4 regions of the Kocuria sp. TGY1127_2 genome follow, and region 3 is predicted to be linked to each of the others. Evidence: riboswitches for the same ligand, from Rfam matches in the RefSeq annotation. Region 3 holds a riboswitch; each other region holds the start of a gene.
What was found. A riboswitch is a leader RNA that binds a small molecule or an ion and turns the genes downstream of it on or off. The one in region 3 is predicted to bind S-adenosylmethionine.

Region 1: it holds a riboswitch for S-adenosylmethionine, as region 3 does, so the genes downstream of both, metE (5-methyltetrahydropteroyltriglutamate--homocysteine S-methyltransferase) here and sake_RS01880 (LLM class flavin-dependent oxidoreductase) in region 3, are expected to answer to the same signal.
Region 2: it holds a riboswitch for S-adenosylmethionine, as region 3 does, so the genes downstream of both, sake_RS00360 (O-acetylhomoserine aminocarboxypropyltransferase/cysteine synthase family protein) here and sake_RS01880 (LLM class flavin-dependent oxidoreductase) in region 3, are expected to answer to the same signal.
Region 4: it holds a riboswitch for S-adenosylmethionine, as region 3 does, so the genes downstream of both, sake_RS11615 (cobalamin-independent methionine synthase II family protein) here and sake_RS01880 (LLM class flavin-dependent oxidoreductase) in region 3, are expected to answer to the same signal.

Annotation. Positions count from the first base shown of each region.
Region 1 is NZ_AP022834.1:2,501,720-2,505,471, reverse strand. It holds gene sake_RS11170 (hypothetical protein) at 192-767, opposite strand; SAM riboswitch class I at 1,493-1,605, shown strand; gene metE (5-methyltetrahydropteroyltriglutamate--homocysteine S-methyltransferase) at 1,727-3,752, shown strand, end outside.
Region 2 is NZ_AP022834.1:75,954-79,705, forward strand. It holds gene sake_RS00355 (ABC transporter ATP-binding protein) at 1-1,442, shown strand, start outside; SAM riboswitch class IV at 1,619-1,736, shown strand; gene sake_RS00360 (O-acetylhomoserine aminocarboxypropyltransferase/cysteine synthase family protein) at 1,777-3,183, shown strand; gene sake_RS00365 (cystathionine gamma-synthase) at 3,180-3,752, shown strand, end outside.
Region 3 is NZ_AP022834.1:426,084-429,835, reverse strand. It holds gene sake_RS01885 (TetR/AcrR family transcriptional regulator) at 22-672, opposite strand; gene sake_RS01880 (LLM class flavin-dependent oxidoreductase) at 875-2,311, opposite strand; SAM riboswitch class IV at 2,428-2,550, opposite strand; gene sake_RS01875 (enoyl-CoA hydratase/isomerase family protein) at 2,734-3,504, opposite strand; gene paaE (1,2-phenylacetyl-CoA epoxidase subunit PaaE) at 3,538-3,752, opposite strand, start outside.
Region 4 is NZ_AP022834.1:2,605,298-2,609,049, forward strand. It holds gene sake_RS11610 (amino acid permease) at 1-886, opposite strand, end outside; SAM riboswitch class I at 1,193-1,288, shown strand; gene sake_RS11615 (cobalamin-independent methionine synthase II family protein) at 1,293-2,486, shown strand; gene sake_RS11620 (PTS glucose transporter subunit IIA) at 2,531-3,043, shown strand; gene purU (formyltetrahydrofolate deformylase) at 3,078-3,752, opposite strand, start outside.

The DNA of each region.
Region 1 (3,752 bases), 890 kb from region 3:
GGAAGGCCGCTCGAAGCGGCTAAATAATGGAGCCCGGGGCAACCTGCGGCCCAGTGCCTTGTATCCAGTGTGGTCCTTTTCCCGAGAACCTGTCAAAGAGGTACCTCTGAAGAAGGCTGGGCCGGACTCATGGTGAATCCGACCCAGCACCCCAAAAAACCGGGGGATGCCACGGTGTTCAGGCGATGAGGCTAGCGCATCATCTCATTGCGGTTCTGTTTGATGTCTTTGAACCAACGTCCGCCTTGTCCTGCCCACATCATGATGGTGCCGATGATCAACAAGATGGTTCCGACTGAACCGGTGATTCCGGAGCCGCTACCGAGGGAGACCAAGAGCGAGAGAAGGCTCAGAATGGCGAGGACCAACAGGGTGATTCGTCCCCAGTTCTTGCCCTTGGTCGCGGCTCGTGCGGCGAGAACCTGAAGCACCACGATGGCCACAGAGATGACGGCGCCGAAGATCAAGCCGCCCCAGACGAGACCGGACTGGCCTTGGTCCTGAAGCTGCTTGTATTCGGCGCTGCCCATGAGAACGAATGGGGAAATGATCAAACCGATGATGGTTATGGCAGCAGAGATGTACACCAAGAGCGCGCCCGTCTTGACGGGCTTGGGGGCGACAAGTGCCCCGCTCTGGTTTTGAACGGGTCCGTTTCCCTGTCCGTAACCCGTGTCTCCACCCTGGTACCGCGGCTGGCCGCCCTCGGGGGAGCCGCCGTACTGAGGAGGCTGGTTGCCTGCCGGGGAGTCGTGGTTCTCGGTCATTATTTCCTCTCGCGGGTGTTTGATCTGACGTCACTATCCAAACATGAATTTGTCGTTCACCACAATAGGGTGACTCAAGTTCGGGATGATATCGAAGGCATTGGGCTTTAACAATTCGTATCCGACAAAACCAAAAACGGTCGAGAGATTACTGCATTTTTCTTCTAGGTATCTTGCATGCTCCAACCGCGGAGAAAATCCCACTCGGTATATCGGGCCACGTCGTCCTGATGACGCCCCGACGGGAGGGGGCTTCCGCGCTATGTGCGACCTCTACCCCGGCCACATCGGTCCGCTTCTTGGAACAGGACACCAATGGTCTTGGCGCAATAGTGAATCCTTGTATCAAATATTGTGCAATAGCTTGTTGTCGCGAACGACCGTTCTCGAATACCTGGAGAAGTATCCGGTCCGGCAGGGGAAATCGAAAAGAACACAAGCGATACGAACTGTCGACAAGACCGTGAACGATCAAAGTTTCACGGCCGGGAACAGTCATTCGTGAACGCTCGTTCCGTCTGACAACGTTCCGACTCCGGCTTCTCCCGCCCATACCGGATGGCGGGGTCGGCCGCTTTCATGAACTTCGATGTCACGATTCATTGCGGCCACGTCATATGACGTCGACGTTGCGTCAAGCGTGTGGGTGCGCTCAATGCGCGAAATGCGGCGTCAAACTCTCTCATCTCTTGCGGGCCTGCGCTGAGGCGGATTGAATACTTGCGTATCTATCCAGAGCGGCCGAGAGACCTGGCTCGTCGACGCCGCAGCAACCTCCTCACGGAAACCCGAACATCTCGGTCCCGAGGAAAGGTGCTCCCGCCAGGACCGATGGAGTGTATCGGCCGTCTCCGGACGTCGTCGGCGCAACTCCGGCACGGTCCCACTGGACCGGGTCGGTTGCGTCGGCGGACGAGGAGGCTCCGCTCTCCGTCGGGTGTACCGAAAGGAGACCCGGCGTGAACCCTGATGACAGGCCAGCGTTGTCCTTCGAGCTCTATCCGCCTCGCAGCAGGATGAGCCGACAGGCATTGGAAACCACTATCGCCGAGATCGAACCCACTCGCCCTGATTACGTTTCCGTGACCGCCGCCGTGGATGGCGAGAGGAGGCGCCAAAGCCTGGACTTGCTACGACACCTCGTCGAGGAAACGGAGCTGAAACCATTGGCCCACATCGTCTCGACCGGACAGATAGCTTCCGAGCTCGAAGAACTGGTCGATGAGATCATCCGGCTTGGCGTGCGCGGCCTCCTGGCTCTGAGGGGCGATCGACCTGAGAACTACGCCCTCAAGCAGGGCGAACTTCCCTTCGCTCGACACCTGGTGGAACTGATCCGTGGCGTCGAGTCGAGGGGATCGGCCAAATTGTGTGCCGGACGTCTGGCCGTGGGCGTGGCGGCCTATCCGGTCCGTCACCCAGAATCCTCGAGCATCCACCACGACACCGAGGTCCTGCTGGCCAAGCAACGGGCGGGAGCGGATTTCGCCATCACTCAGGTCTATCCGGACCCTTCCGATTACGCTCGTCTCGCCGAGCGGGCCCGCGCCAATGCCGTCGAATTGCCTCTGATCCCCGGAATTCTGCCCGTGACAAGCCTGCGGAGGTATCTGCGGGTGTGCGGACTCGCAGGGATCGAGCCGAATGCAGGTCTCGCACACAGGCTCGAAACCGCCGAGACGTTCGCAGAACGCCTGGCCGTCGGAGTGGACTCGGCGGAGGACTTCGCTCGCCAGGCCCTTGCCGCAGGGGCCCCAGGACTGCACATCTATACCTTCAACGAACACCAGGCGGCGCTCGAACTCGTGGATCGACTCGGTCTGCGCGGCAATACTGCCCCTGCGAATCAACCCATCTCGCCTCTCAACGATCAGGAGATCATCGTGACGAACCCTAACAACGTCCTCCACAGCACCTCACCCAAGGACAGGGCTTTTCCCCCGGCAACCATCCTCGGCTATCCGCGCATCGGACCGAATCGCGAGGTCAAGCGCGCCCTGGAAGCGTACTGGAGCGGGCAAGGCGACATCGAGGACCTGTCGTCGTCCGTGACCGGAATTCGACACCTAACCGTAGGCCGCCTGCGGGAACTGGGCTTGAAGGCTTCCTCCTCGATCCCGGCTTCGTTCGCCCTCTATGACCAGGTGCTGGACGCGATTCTGGCGACAGGGGCCGTGCCTACTCGGTTTGCGGATCTTGCGAACCGTGACCATCACCTGAACCGGGACGCCTCCTTCGTCCTGGCCCGAGGAGATGACGCCCGTGGCCCACTCGAAATGACCAAGTGGTTCAATACGAATTACCACTACTTGGTGCCCGAGATCGGCCCTCGGACTCCTTTCACCGCAAATCCGCAGGAGATCGTCGGCCAGTTGCAGGCCGGTGCCTTTTCGCCGAACGACGACGCCCCGCTGCGCCCTGCCATCCTCGGCCCGATTTCGTTCTTGCTTCTGTCCAAGGCCGAGGACACCGCGCCCGTTGGATTCGAACCTCTGAATCGGATCGAGGAACTCGTGGAGGTATATCGAGAGCTCATCTCGGCGCTGGGCAATGCCGGTGCCGAATGGGTTCAGCTCGAAGAACCGGCCCTCGTCGCCGAGAATCAGAATCCGGAACTGGCCGAGATCGTCCGGCGAACCTATGAGCGCTTGAGCGCCGATCGCGCAGCTGGTGATCCCTTGGTCCTGGTTACGACCGCCTACGGTGACGCCGAGAATCTTCTCGAGCCCCTGGTGGCGGCTGGCGTCGATGCCGTTCACGTGGACCTGGTCTCCGGCCCTGCGAACGGGCAGATCCGGCGACTCGATCCGGATCAGCTGTCCCTCTTTACCGGCACCGAAGCCCCGGTACTGGTGGCCGGCATCGTGAACGGACAGAACATCTGGCGAACGGATCTGCGTACGGCCCTGGCTCGACTCGAGGAGCTCCACGAGGCCGGGGCGAATGTGGCGGTCAGTACTTCGACATCGCTCATCCATGTACCGC
Region 2 (3,752 bases), 350 kb from region 3:
CCGCCCACGTGGATATCGCTGAGCAATCCCTGCACGGCTCGGATATGCGGTCTGCCTCGGAGAACCAATGGAAGCGTGTTCGGGGAGACCTCCTGGGCTACGTTCCTCAGGACGCGGGGACGGGACTGAACCCCGTACGCACGATCACTTCGCAGCTATCGGAATCCTTGCGCGAAGCCGGTCTTTCGCGTCATCGGGCCAAGGAACAGACGGCGAAGGCGCTCGAGGACGTCGGCCTCGAGATCGAGGTCCACGGCTCCCGCTATCCGCACGAACTATCCGGTGGCCAGCGCCAGCGGGTCCTGATCGCGCTCGCACTAGCGCGTGGGCCGCAACTGGTGATCGCCGACGAGCCGACCTCCGCCCTCGACGTGTCCGCGCAGAAGAACGTCCTGGACTTGCTGGAGGCGCGAGTTTCCGACGCCGGAGCAGGCCTCCTTCTCATCACCCACGATCTCGGAATCGCTCGGGACCGGGCCGATCGAATCCTGGTGATGGAAAAGGGCCGTGTTGTCGAGGAAGGCTCGGCAGCCAGCGTTTTCGCCGAACCTCAGCACGATTACACCCGGCGCCTGCTCAAGGCATCGCCGGCACTGCACGATGTGCCGCGGAAGCGTACTGGGCCTGCCCCGCGCGGCGAGAGCTCGAGCGTGGTACGAGCTCAGGGGCTGAGCAAGACCTTCGGTTCCCGAGCGAGGAAGGTCCAGGCTGTGGCCGATCTCGACCTGGAGCTCGAACCGGGGCGAACACTCGGGATCGTCGGGGAATCGGGATCCGGAAAATCGACGACGGCCCGGATCCTGCTCGGTCTGGAATCGTATGACGCCGGCCGGTTGGAGATATTCGGTCGGCCGTTCGATGGCACGAAGCGCAACATCCGAGAGCTCTCGACGCGCGCCCGGTTCGTTCACCAGGACCCCAGCGCATCGCTCGACCCTCGGTATTCCGTGGCCGCGTCGATCGGGGAGCCCCTGCGGGGATTCCGTATCGGCACACGTCCACAGCGCGAACGACGAATCAACGAGCTCCTCGATCTCGTGGCCCTGCCTCGGGAATTGGCCAGTCGTCGGCCGGTAGAACTGTCCGGAGGGCAACGCCAACGTGTTTCCATAGCTCGGGCACTCGCTGTTGACCCCGAACTGGTGATTCTGGACGAACCGGTCTCGGCACTGGACGTTTCGGTTCAAGCCCAGATTCTTGACCTACTTGCCGATCTCCAGGATCGTCTGGGGCTCTCTTACGTGTTCATCAGTCACGACCTGGCGGTGATCCGACAGATCTCCGACGACGTGCTGGTTATGGCTCATGGCCGGGTGATCGAGTCGGGCCCCGCGGCGCAGGTCTTCGAGAATCCGCGCGAGGAGGCGACGCGGACCCTGATCAAGGCCGTTCCGGGATCTCGTTACGCTACCGATGTGTTCGGCCCCGCGCTGAGCGCCTAGACCTGAACTCGGTCCGCACGCGAACGGATTCCACGGAGTCCGCCCTGATCATACGGGAGTCTCGCCAGGTCATATGACGTTTCCCGGCAGGTGGATTACCTTCATATGACGATCTGTCTGAACCGTGCGTCATGTCCTTTCGAGGTTGGTGGGAAGGCTGTAGGTTTCTGAATCAGGATCACGAGTACCGGTTGTGAAGCTCTGGCTGGCCGGTCGGCAACCCTTTCCGCTGTGATGGGGTGCCCCAGATGAAGATCCGGTCGGGAGCATACCGCTCCCCGGCAAGCACGGCGTTACGAGGCGAACTCGGCGCCCCGCCTTCGAGGGGATCACGATGTCAGCTGATAACAACCCGGCACCCGGAATCGGTACGGTGCAAGTGCACGGGGGTACGGCCAATCCGCCGGCTGCCCGACCTGTGCATCCGCCTTTGTACCTGACGGCCTCTTACGAATTCGAGACGTTGCGCGACGCACGTGAATGCTTCGGCCAGAGAGAACCCGGATTCACGTACTCACGCACCGGCAGTCCTACGGTGGGTTTGCTCGAGCGTCGGCTCGCGGAACTCGAAGGGGGCGTCGGTGCCGTCGCCACCGCTTCCGGCCAAGCGGCAACAACGCTCACCCTTCTTGCCCTGGCCGGTCGATCAGGTCAGAGCGAGGACGGCGAGCCCCACCCGGAGATCCCCGCCGGCCATGTGGTGGCATCCAACCGAATTTACGGTGGCACTGCCGATTTGCTCAACGACACTCTCGCCGAGGCGGGCATCGAGGTCACGTGGGTCAACCCGCATCGACCCGAGGAATGGGAAAATGCCGTCACGGCGCGCACTCGCGCGTTCGTCGTGGAGTCCATCGGAAACCCGCATGCTGACCTTCCCGATATCCCCGCGCTCGCGGACATTGCGCATACCGCGGGCGCCGCCCTGATCGTCGACAACACTCTCGCGACGCCATATCTCCTGCAGCCCGGGAAATTGGGTGCCGACGTCGTAGTCCATTCCGTCACGAAATACCTGACCGGAAATGGAACGGCGCTTGCGGGAATCATCGTCGACACCGGCCGGCTGACCCCGAGCGAGGACGCCATCCGATGGCCGCAGCTTACGGCTCCGCGGAGGAGATTCGGGAACAGATCCCTGGTCGAGGGGCACGGCGATCACGGAGCGTTCCTCCACCTCGTTCGCGCACAATTGCTCAACGACTTGGGCCCGAGCCTGGCTCCGTGGAATGCGCAACAAGCCCTTGAAGGCATCGAGACCCTCGACATCCGGGTTGAGCGCCATTGCCGTGTGGCCGAGGAGATCGCGCGTCGACTGGCGACTCATCCTCGCGTGTGCCGTGTCCGGCATCCGAGCCTTCCTGGGTCGCCGGATGCGGCCATCGCCGAACGAGACTTTCCGCGCGGCACCGGAGCGGTCTTGTCCTTCGACATCGCGGGCAACACATCGCAGGTGGAGGAATTCTTCGACAATTTGAAGCTGTTCAAGCTCGCTGCCAACCTGGGCGACGCTCGATCCATGGCAACGCATCCCGCGTGGACCACCCATTGTCGTCTTACCCCCGAGCTCAGAGAGGCCGGGGACATCACCGAACAGACCGTTCGGCTGGCGCTGGGTCGTGAAGAGGTCGACGATCTCTGGGATGATCTCTCCGCAGCGCTCGGTTCCTTGTCCACATCCAGCCAGACCCTGAGCCGGGCGACGGCTCTCACGCGAGAGAAGGAGGCTGCTCAGGTATGACTGCAGTCGAAGAATCCACCGAGTTCAAGCCGGGACCCACAACCGATCGAGTGAATTCGACCCGTCCGGGGTTCAGAACGGCAGCCGTTCACGCGGGCCAGGAACCGGACCCTCACACCGGCGCCGTGATTCCTCCCATTTACCAGACGTCGACCTTCACCCAAGACGGAGTGGAGACGCTCAAGAGCGGATATGAGTACTCGCGAGGGGGAAACCCCACTCGGAGTGCTTTGGAGGTCCAGCTCGCGGCCGTCGAAAACGGTACACACGCCTTCGCTTTCGCTTCAGGGATTGCTGCCGAGGACGCCCTGTTGCGTGCGACCTTGCGACCGGGGAACAAAGTTGTGGCCGGGGCGGAGACCTACGGAGGAACGCACCGACTCCTCAGCCAGTTGTATGCCCGATGGGGAGTCGAAACGACCTTCGTGTCGCCTCAACAGACCGATGTGCGGGACCGGATTCTGTGCGATCCGGAAGCACGGGTTGTTTGGTTGGAGACGCCGACGAACCCATTGCTGACCATCGTGGATATCCAGGAATGGGCGGAAGCAGCCCATGCCGGAGGCGCG
Region 3 (3,752 bases):
GACGCGGTGTGTAGGTGGTACTCAACGGGGCTCCTTGACGATGGTGGAGAACAGATTCACTGTGCGGTTGATGGATGCGGCAAATTCTTCCCGGGAAGACCGTGCGCCGTAGTCGACGTATCGGAGAACCGCGGTGGCCATGAGGATGATCGCGCGAATGCGCTCTTCCTGCTCCGGCGCCGGGTCGCTGTTCTCGTCCTCGCGAGGCACGAACTGTCCGGTCTCTTGATAGACCGACCAGTCCATTCTCAGCAAGAAATCCTTGAGCTCCTGCTCGCAACGAAGCATGTGGATTTTCATGCGTTGACGCATGTACTCCCCGTCTTCGACGAGTTGGCCCATGACCTCCTTGAGGTCACCTGCGAAGGAATCGTACATGACACGAGCCAAAAGCTGGGCGGCCTGTGCGAGAAGACCACCGGAGTCGCTCGCTTGAACGCTACCGAGTATTTCCTGGGTCATTTGCGGAGGACGCAATCCGATGACGGCATCCTCCTTGGTTGCGAAGTAATTGAAGAACGTACGCGGCGAGACGCCGGCCTTTTCTGCAATCAACTCCGCCGTGGTCTGCTTGATCCCCCGCTCGGACGCGAGCTCACGCGCGGCCTCGTGGATCGAGTCCCACGTCCGCGCGCGGCGACGTTCTCGGAGGGATGGTTCAGTGGTTTGCACTCATGCAGTTTATGCAGTTCTGCAAACAGTGCACAACTGCAAATTTTGTGGCGTTGCTCTCAAAGGTTCGCCTTACTATATAAGTAGGCGATGGGCGCACGACGGCGCCGCGTGAAAATGACAGCCTCGTGGACCATCTTTTTTCACGCGGCGCCGTCGTTCGTGGAGCTCGTGGAAGTCGCCTTTTCTCGGACCGCCGACTCTAGGCGGCGTCATCTTCCTCGCCGGGACGCGCCGGGGTGTCCTCCGTGGACGGCTGACCCACGTACGCACCCTTGTATGCCGCCGCAGGGTGGTTCTCGTCGATGGAAACCTGCCCCTGACCGAAGAGGTTCTCCCGGAATGTCGAGCCTTCGTACGAGGTGCGGTAGCGCCCGCGCTTCTGCAGCTCGGGAACAACGAACTCCACGAAGTCTTCGAATGAACCCGGAGAGACGTGGTACGCGAGATTGATACCGTCCAGCCCTCCTTCATCGATCCAGCGTTCGAGCTCGTCCGCAACCTTTTCCGGGCCGCCGATGATCACATCGCCCATGCCGCCAATCGCGCAGTGCTTCGCAATGTCCTCTCGGGTCCATTCCTTGTCCTTGGACTGCAGAGTAAATGGCGTGAGGAAGGACTGGATCGAGTCGGTCTTGATGTAGTTGAGCACCTCATCCTCGCCGAATTGGGAAAGGTCCACTCCTGACCAACCGCCAATGATCGCCTGAGAAGTCTCGGTCGAAACATACTTCAAGTACTCCTCGTACTTTGCCTGGGCCTTTTCGTCGGTCTCGTCCACGATGACCGAGAGCATTGCGAAGATCTTGACGTCATCGCGCTGACGACCGGTCTTCTCTGCCTCGTCTCGAATCTTGTCCGTCATGAATCGGGTGAGGTCCGGTCGAAGGCCCCCGACGAACACGGCTTCGGCGTGCTTGCCCGCAAAAGCCTGCCCCCGCGACGAAGCCCCTGCCTGAAAGATCACCGGTGTGCGCTGACGGGAAGGCTCGGTCAGACCGGCGCCCGGGACGGTGAAGTATTTGCCCTGGTGTCGAATCGGATGGACCTTAGCCGGGTCCGCGTAGACGCCGGACTCTCGATCCTTGACCACGGCGTCGTCCTCCCAGGATCCTTCCCACAGTTTGTAGCAGACGTCGAGGAACTCGTCGGCGATCTCGTAGCGCTTGTCATGCTCGATTTGGCGCGGCAGTCCCTGATTCTCGGCCGCAGAGGGGAGGTACGAGGTCACCACGTTGAATCCGACGCGCCCTTTGGTCAGGTGGTCGAGCGTCGCGTATTTCCGGGCGAGAGTATAGGGCTGCTCGTAGGTCACGGCGCTGGTCACGCCGAAACCGAGGTTTTCGGTCACGGCCGCCATCGCTGAAATCTGCATGAACGGATCGTTGACCGGTACCTGTGCACCGCCGCGGATCGAAGGTGCCGCGGAGTTCTTGTAGACGTCGTAGATGCCCACGACGTCGGCCAGGAAGACCCCGTCGAACAACCCTTTCTCTAGGGTTTTGGCGAGGTCTGTCCAGTATTCGATGGTGTTGTACTCAGTGGCACGCGAGCGAGGGTGGCGCCACAGATCAAAGCTCTGATGACCCACGCACGTCATATCAAAGGCGTTGATGGCGATGCGCTTCTTTTCCGACATCGGGATTCCTTTCGGTGCATGGAGGGACTCCAACAGGTCTCCGCGCGCCCGAGCCTTGCGCTTCTGTCCCGGTAACGAGAAGCGGCGCAAACATTCACGCGGTGGCGCCGATTCTCGCGCCGTACTTGCATGTCCGCCGGTCGCAATGCCGACGGTGCCAGATCATCATCTGGGGCACCCCGCTACGGGAGAGGGTTGCCGCCCAACCAGCCAGAGCTTGATCGTTGGGACTCTTGATCTTCTCCATCCGAGCGTATGCAAGCACCTGGTTCGCAGCCATCCTGTGAGCTTCTGTTACCCGCTTTTCGCAGTGTTACGTGGAACCGCGTCCGTACCCCAATCCAGCCACATCAGACATATTGCCCGCTTTCGCAAAGAAAACGGGCAATATGGGCCTGGATCAAAAGTAGGGGTTGATACGGCTATTGGCCTCGGAAGTTCGGTTTGCGCTTTTCCTGGAACGCCGTGAAACCCTCCGCGTAATCATCCGTCGAGCAGAGCCGTGCCTGTTCGGCGGATTCGGCGGCCATGGACTCCCACAGTCCAGCCCGTTCGTCGCGCAGTTGACTGATCAGTGATTTCGAGACCAAATATGCTTGGGTCGCCCCTTGGGCCACTTTTCGCACCCTCTGCATCGTAAAATCGAGCACGTCGTCCGCCGGTACGGACCGGGAAAACAGCCCTGCGGTGACCGCTTCGGAGCCACTCATCATCTCGCCCGTGTAAATCAGGTCGAGGGTCCGGTGCGCGCCCAACCGCTCGTAGAACAGTGCGTGGCCACCCGAGTCCAACGTTGCCCCAAGATTCGCGAAGGGGGAACCGATCTTGGCGTCCTCGGCCACGTAGACGACGTCGCTCGCGATCGCCAGGCCCAGCCCGACCCCCAGACACGCCCCGTGGACCGCGGCGAAGGTCGGAGCCGAGAATGCAGAAATTTGCCGAAACAAGGCCGTGGCCCGATTCCCGAGATACCCTTCGACGTCATCGTGGGCCGGATCGACCCCGGAGATGTCGCGGCCGGCGCAGAAACCCCGTCCTTCACCCCTCAGAACCAGCGCCCGGACTCCCGCATTCTCTGCCGTGCGGTAGGCCTCCGACAGTTCGGCAAGGTCTTCGGAATTCAGTGCATTGAGCTTCTTCGGTGCGTCGAGCACTATCTCGGCGATGTCGTCGGAGATGGTCAGATCAATCATGATCGGGATTCCTTTCCTCGCGCACTCCAGCGGTTACGCGTCGAAGTCAACTTCCAGACTGTCGGAGGTCGGCCGTGTTTGGCAGGTCAGAACGTAGCCCGATTCGACTTCGTCCTTCTCCAGCGCAAAGTTCTCTTCCATCGTAAAGTCGCCGGAAACCACCTTGGCCCGGCATGTTCCACACACGCCACCTGCACATGCGAACGGCACATCGGGCCGAACACGCAAAGCGGCATTCAGGACAGTCT
Region 4 (3,752 bases), 780 kb from region 3:
ACGTGACAAAGGGGGATTCGTCTTCGCTGAACGCCGTGTAGGGCAAAAGCAGGCACAACAAGAAAATCGCACCGACGTAGAAGATCGCGATACGAAGAATCACCGTGTTGATGGCTTTCGGGATCACCTTGGCGGCGTTGCGGGTCTCTCCGGAGGTGGTGCCGACCAACTCGATCGATGCATATGCGAAAACGACGCCCTGCATGATGACCATCGCCGGGAGGAACCCATTGGGGAAGAGCCCGCCGTTCTCCGAGATCAGCCCGAGTCCACGGGGACTGCCTGTCGGTGTGCCGAAAATGACGAAAACAATCGCCAAAACCAGGAAGATGACAAGGGCGACGACCTTGATCAACGAGAACCAGAATTCCATCTCGCCGAAGACTTTGACCGAGATCAGGTTCATGATCACCACGACCACGATCACAAAGAGCGCGACGAACCACTGGGGTATTGCGTCGATGAACGAGCTGTACTGACCGAACCAGTGCACGTAAATCGCAATGGCCGTGGAGTCCACGATGGCCGTGGTTGCCCAATTGAGCCAGTACATCCACCCGGAGACGTAGGCGGCCTTCTCACCGTAGAACTCGCGCGTATAAGAAACGAAAGAGCCTGACGAAGGCCGGTGAACCACCAACTCGCCCAGCTGACGCAGGATCAGGTACGCGATGAGTCCACAGAGCGCGTAGTCCAAGAACAAGGACGGGCCGGCGCTGGCCAAGCGTCCTCCGGCACCGAGGAACAGACCGGTGCCGATCGCTCCTCCGATGGCGATCATTTGGAGCTGTCGAGGCCCCAAGCCTTGTTGAAGTCCGGCCTGTTCCTGCTCATAGGCCATTTCTTCCGGATATTTCGTTGCCTGCTGTTGAGGCGTTTGAGTCATAGGTTCCTCTAGATTTCGTGACACCGCGGGGCCGACGGTTCGCCTGTGCGAGGCGGGCAAGCCAGAGGAAAAGCGCGCGGCGTCGGTGTTGCATCAACTGGTCACTCGCCAGTCACGACCACCCTGTTGTGGTCACGACTACAGGCTGTAGTGATCTGCATCGACAAAAGACGCATTCGACACGATAACCCCAAGTGTCACAATCACGTAACAGGCACCACACACGAAATACCGTGTCACAAGCCGTGACTGGCTCGTCTGCGTTGGAATCCCGGGCTCATTCCGGGAAAAGTGGGCCAAGGAATAGGACCATCCCGAGCGGCCGAGAGACTTGGCTCGACGACGCCGCAGCAACCCACGAGGCCCGACCCTCGTCGGTGCTAACGCCAAGACCGATGGAGGAAACATGCTGAACAGTTCCGACCGCATCCGCACGACCCACGTGGGTTCGCTGCCCCGCACGGACGAGCTCATCCAAGCCAACGCACAACGCGGCAAGGGTGAGATTTCCGAACCCGATTTCCAGCGCGTACTGACCGATTCGGTCCACGAGATCGTGGGGAAACAAGTCGAGTGGGGAATCGACGTCGTCAACGACGGCGAATACGGTCACGCGATGGCCAGTGACGTGGACTACGGCGCGTGGTGGCACTACTCCTTCGCCCGGACCGGTGGCCTCGAAACTGTCGGTGACACCTCGTTCCGGGAAATCCTCAAGACCCCGGGAAACGGACGCTACAACAGCTTTGCCGTCCGCCGGGATTGGAACCGGTTCGCAGACTTCTATGAGTCATTGGACCTGGGCAACGACCCTGATGCCGAGTTCCCGATCGCGACCGGGCCGCTGACCTACAAAGGCCAGGACGCCGTCGCCGCGGACATCAACAACCTGCGAAATGCCGTGACTCAACAGGGCGCATCCGAGGCGTTCATCGCCTCGCTCTCCCCCGGCTCGGCCTCACGCATCGGAAATCATCACTACGCGACCGACGAAGAGTTCATCTACGCCTGGGCGGATGTTCTCCATGAGGAATACAAGGCCATCACGGACGCGGGATTCATCGTCCAGCTCGACGATCCCTCGATCGCCGAAGCATGGGACCAGTTGGTTCCGGAACCGACGATCGAGGAGTATCTCCGGTTCAATCAGCTCGCCATTGAGGCCGCGAACTATGCCCTGCGGGGAATACCTGAAGAACAAATCCGATTCCACCTGTGTTGGGGCTCGTGGCACGGGCCCCACACGACCGACATCGAGATCCAGCACCTCATCGACTCGCTCTTCACTATTAACGCCGGCGCCTACGTTTTCGAAGCCGCGAACGTCCGCCACGCCCACGAGTGGAAAGCCTGGGAGGATGTGAGTTTGCCCGAGGGCAAATTGGTCATCCCCGGGGTGGTTTCCCACTCGACCAACGTCGTCGAACATCCCGAACTCGTGGCCCAGCGCATCGAGCAATACGCTTCGGTCGTCGGCAAGGAGAACGTCATTGCGGGCACCGATTGCGGCCTCGGTGGACGTCTTCATCCGCAAATCGCGGAAGCCAAGCTCAAGTCCCTGGCGGAGGGTGCGCGCATCGCGAGCGAGCGACTGTTTTAGGGTGGACTGAAGAACCTTCGCAATCTCCCTTAAGGAATGAGCTCATGTCCGCTGATCAGCCCCAACCCCAAGATGCCGCCCCCACAAGCGAGCATCCCTCGCAGATTCTCGCGCCCGTCGCCGGAGAAATCATTCGGATCGAGCACGTCGACGATCCTGTTTTCGCCGGAAAGATGATGGGTGAAGGCTTCGGCATTCAGAACCCCACATCGGGAGAAATCGTCGCGCCCGTCGCCGGAGAAGTGACCGTGACGACGAGCAGCAAGCATGCGCTCGGCATCCGGACCGACGACGGCCTCGAGGTTCTGCTGCATTTGGGGATCGATACCGTCGAGCTCAAGGGCGCGCCCTTCGAGCTGCATTCGGCCAAGCACGACCGGGTCGCGGCGGGCCAACGACTGGGCACGATGGACATTGAGGCGGTCCGAGCCGCGGGCAAGGACCCGACGAGCATCGTGGTCATCACCAATTCCGCCGACCGGCTGGAAGCGCTTTCAGTACAGGGCGGTCAGGCGGCGCTGGGCGATGTGGCGGCGTCCGCTGTGCTCCGCGACTGATTGCTAACGCCCCGATTCCTTGGGGAGGTCCTCCCTAGAACACGATCGCGTGGTTCCCGTGCCAGAAGACGCGGTCTTCCGCATGGGCTTGGACGGCTCGGGACAAAGTCGCTCTTTCCACGTACGCTCCGTGTTTCTGCAGATCCGCAGGCGAAAACGTGTGGTCCACCCGCGTGACGTCCTGTTCGATGATGGGCCCAGCGTCGAGCTCCGGAGTGACGTAGTGTGCCGTGGCCCCGATGAGTTTGACCCCGCGTTCCCAGGCCATGCGGTAAGGACCGGTGCCGACGAAAGCGGGCAGGAACGAGTGATGGATGTTGATAATCGGCACATCGATCCGCCGCAGGAAGTCCTCGGACAGAATCTGCATGTACCTGGCCAGGACCATGAAGTCGGCTTTCCCACTCACGAGCTCCATGATCTGTGCCTCGGCGACCGACTTGTCCGAGCCCTGGGAGGGAACGTGATGGAACGGAATGCCGAAGTATTCGACCTCCTCGCGCAGGTCTGGATGATTCGATATGACCATGGGGATCTCGACCGGAAGTTCACCGCGCTGCTGACGCCACAGGAGGTCGAGCAGGCAATGGTCCGATTTCGGTGCTAGAACGATCATCCGTTTGGGCTTGGAGCGGTCAATCAGTTGCCATTCGAGCCCCACGGAAAGCAGAGTTTCCTGCAGGTCGGACTCTATCTCCGGGATCGACTC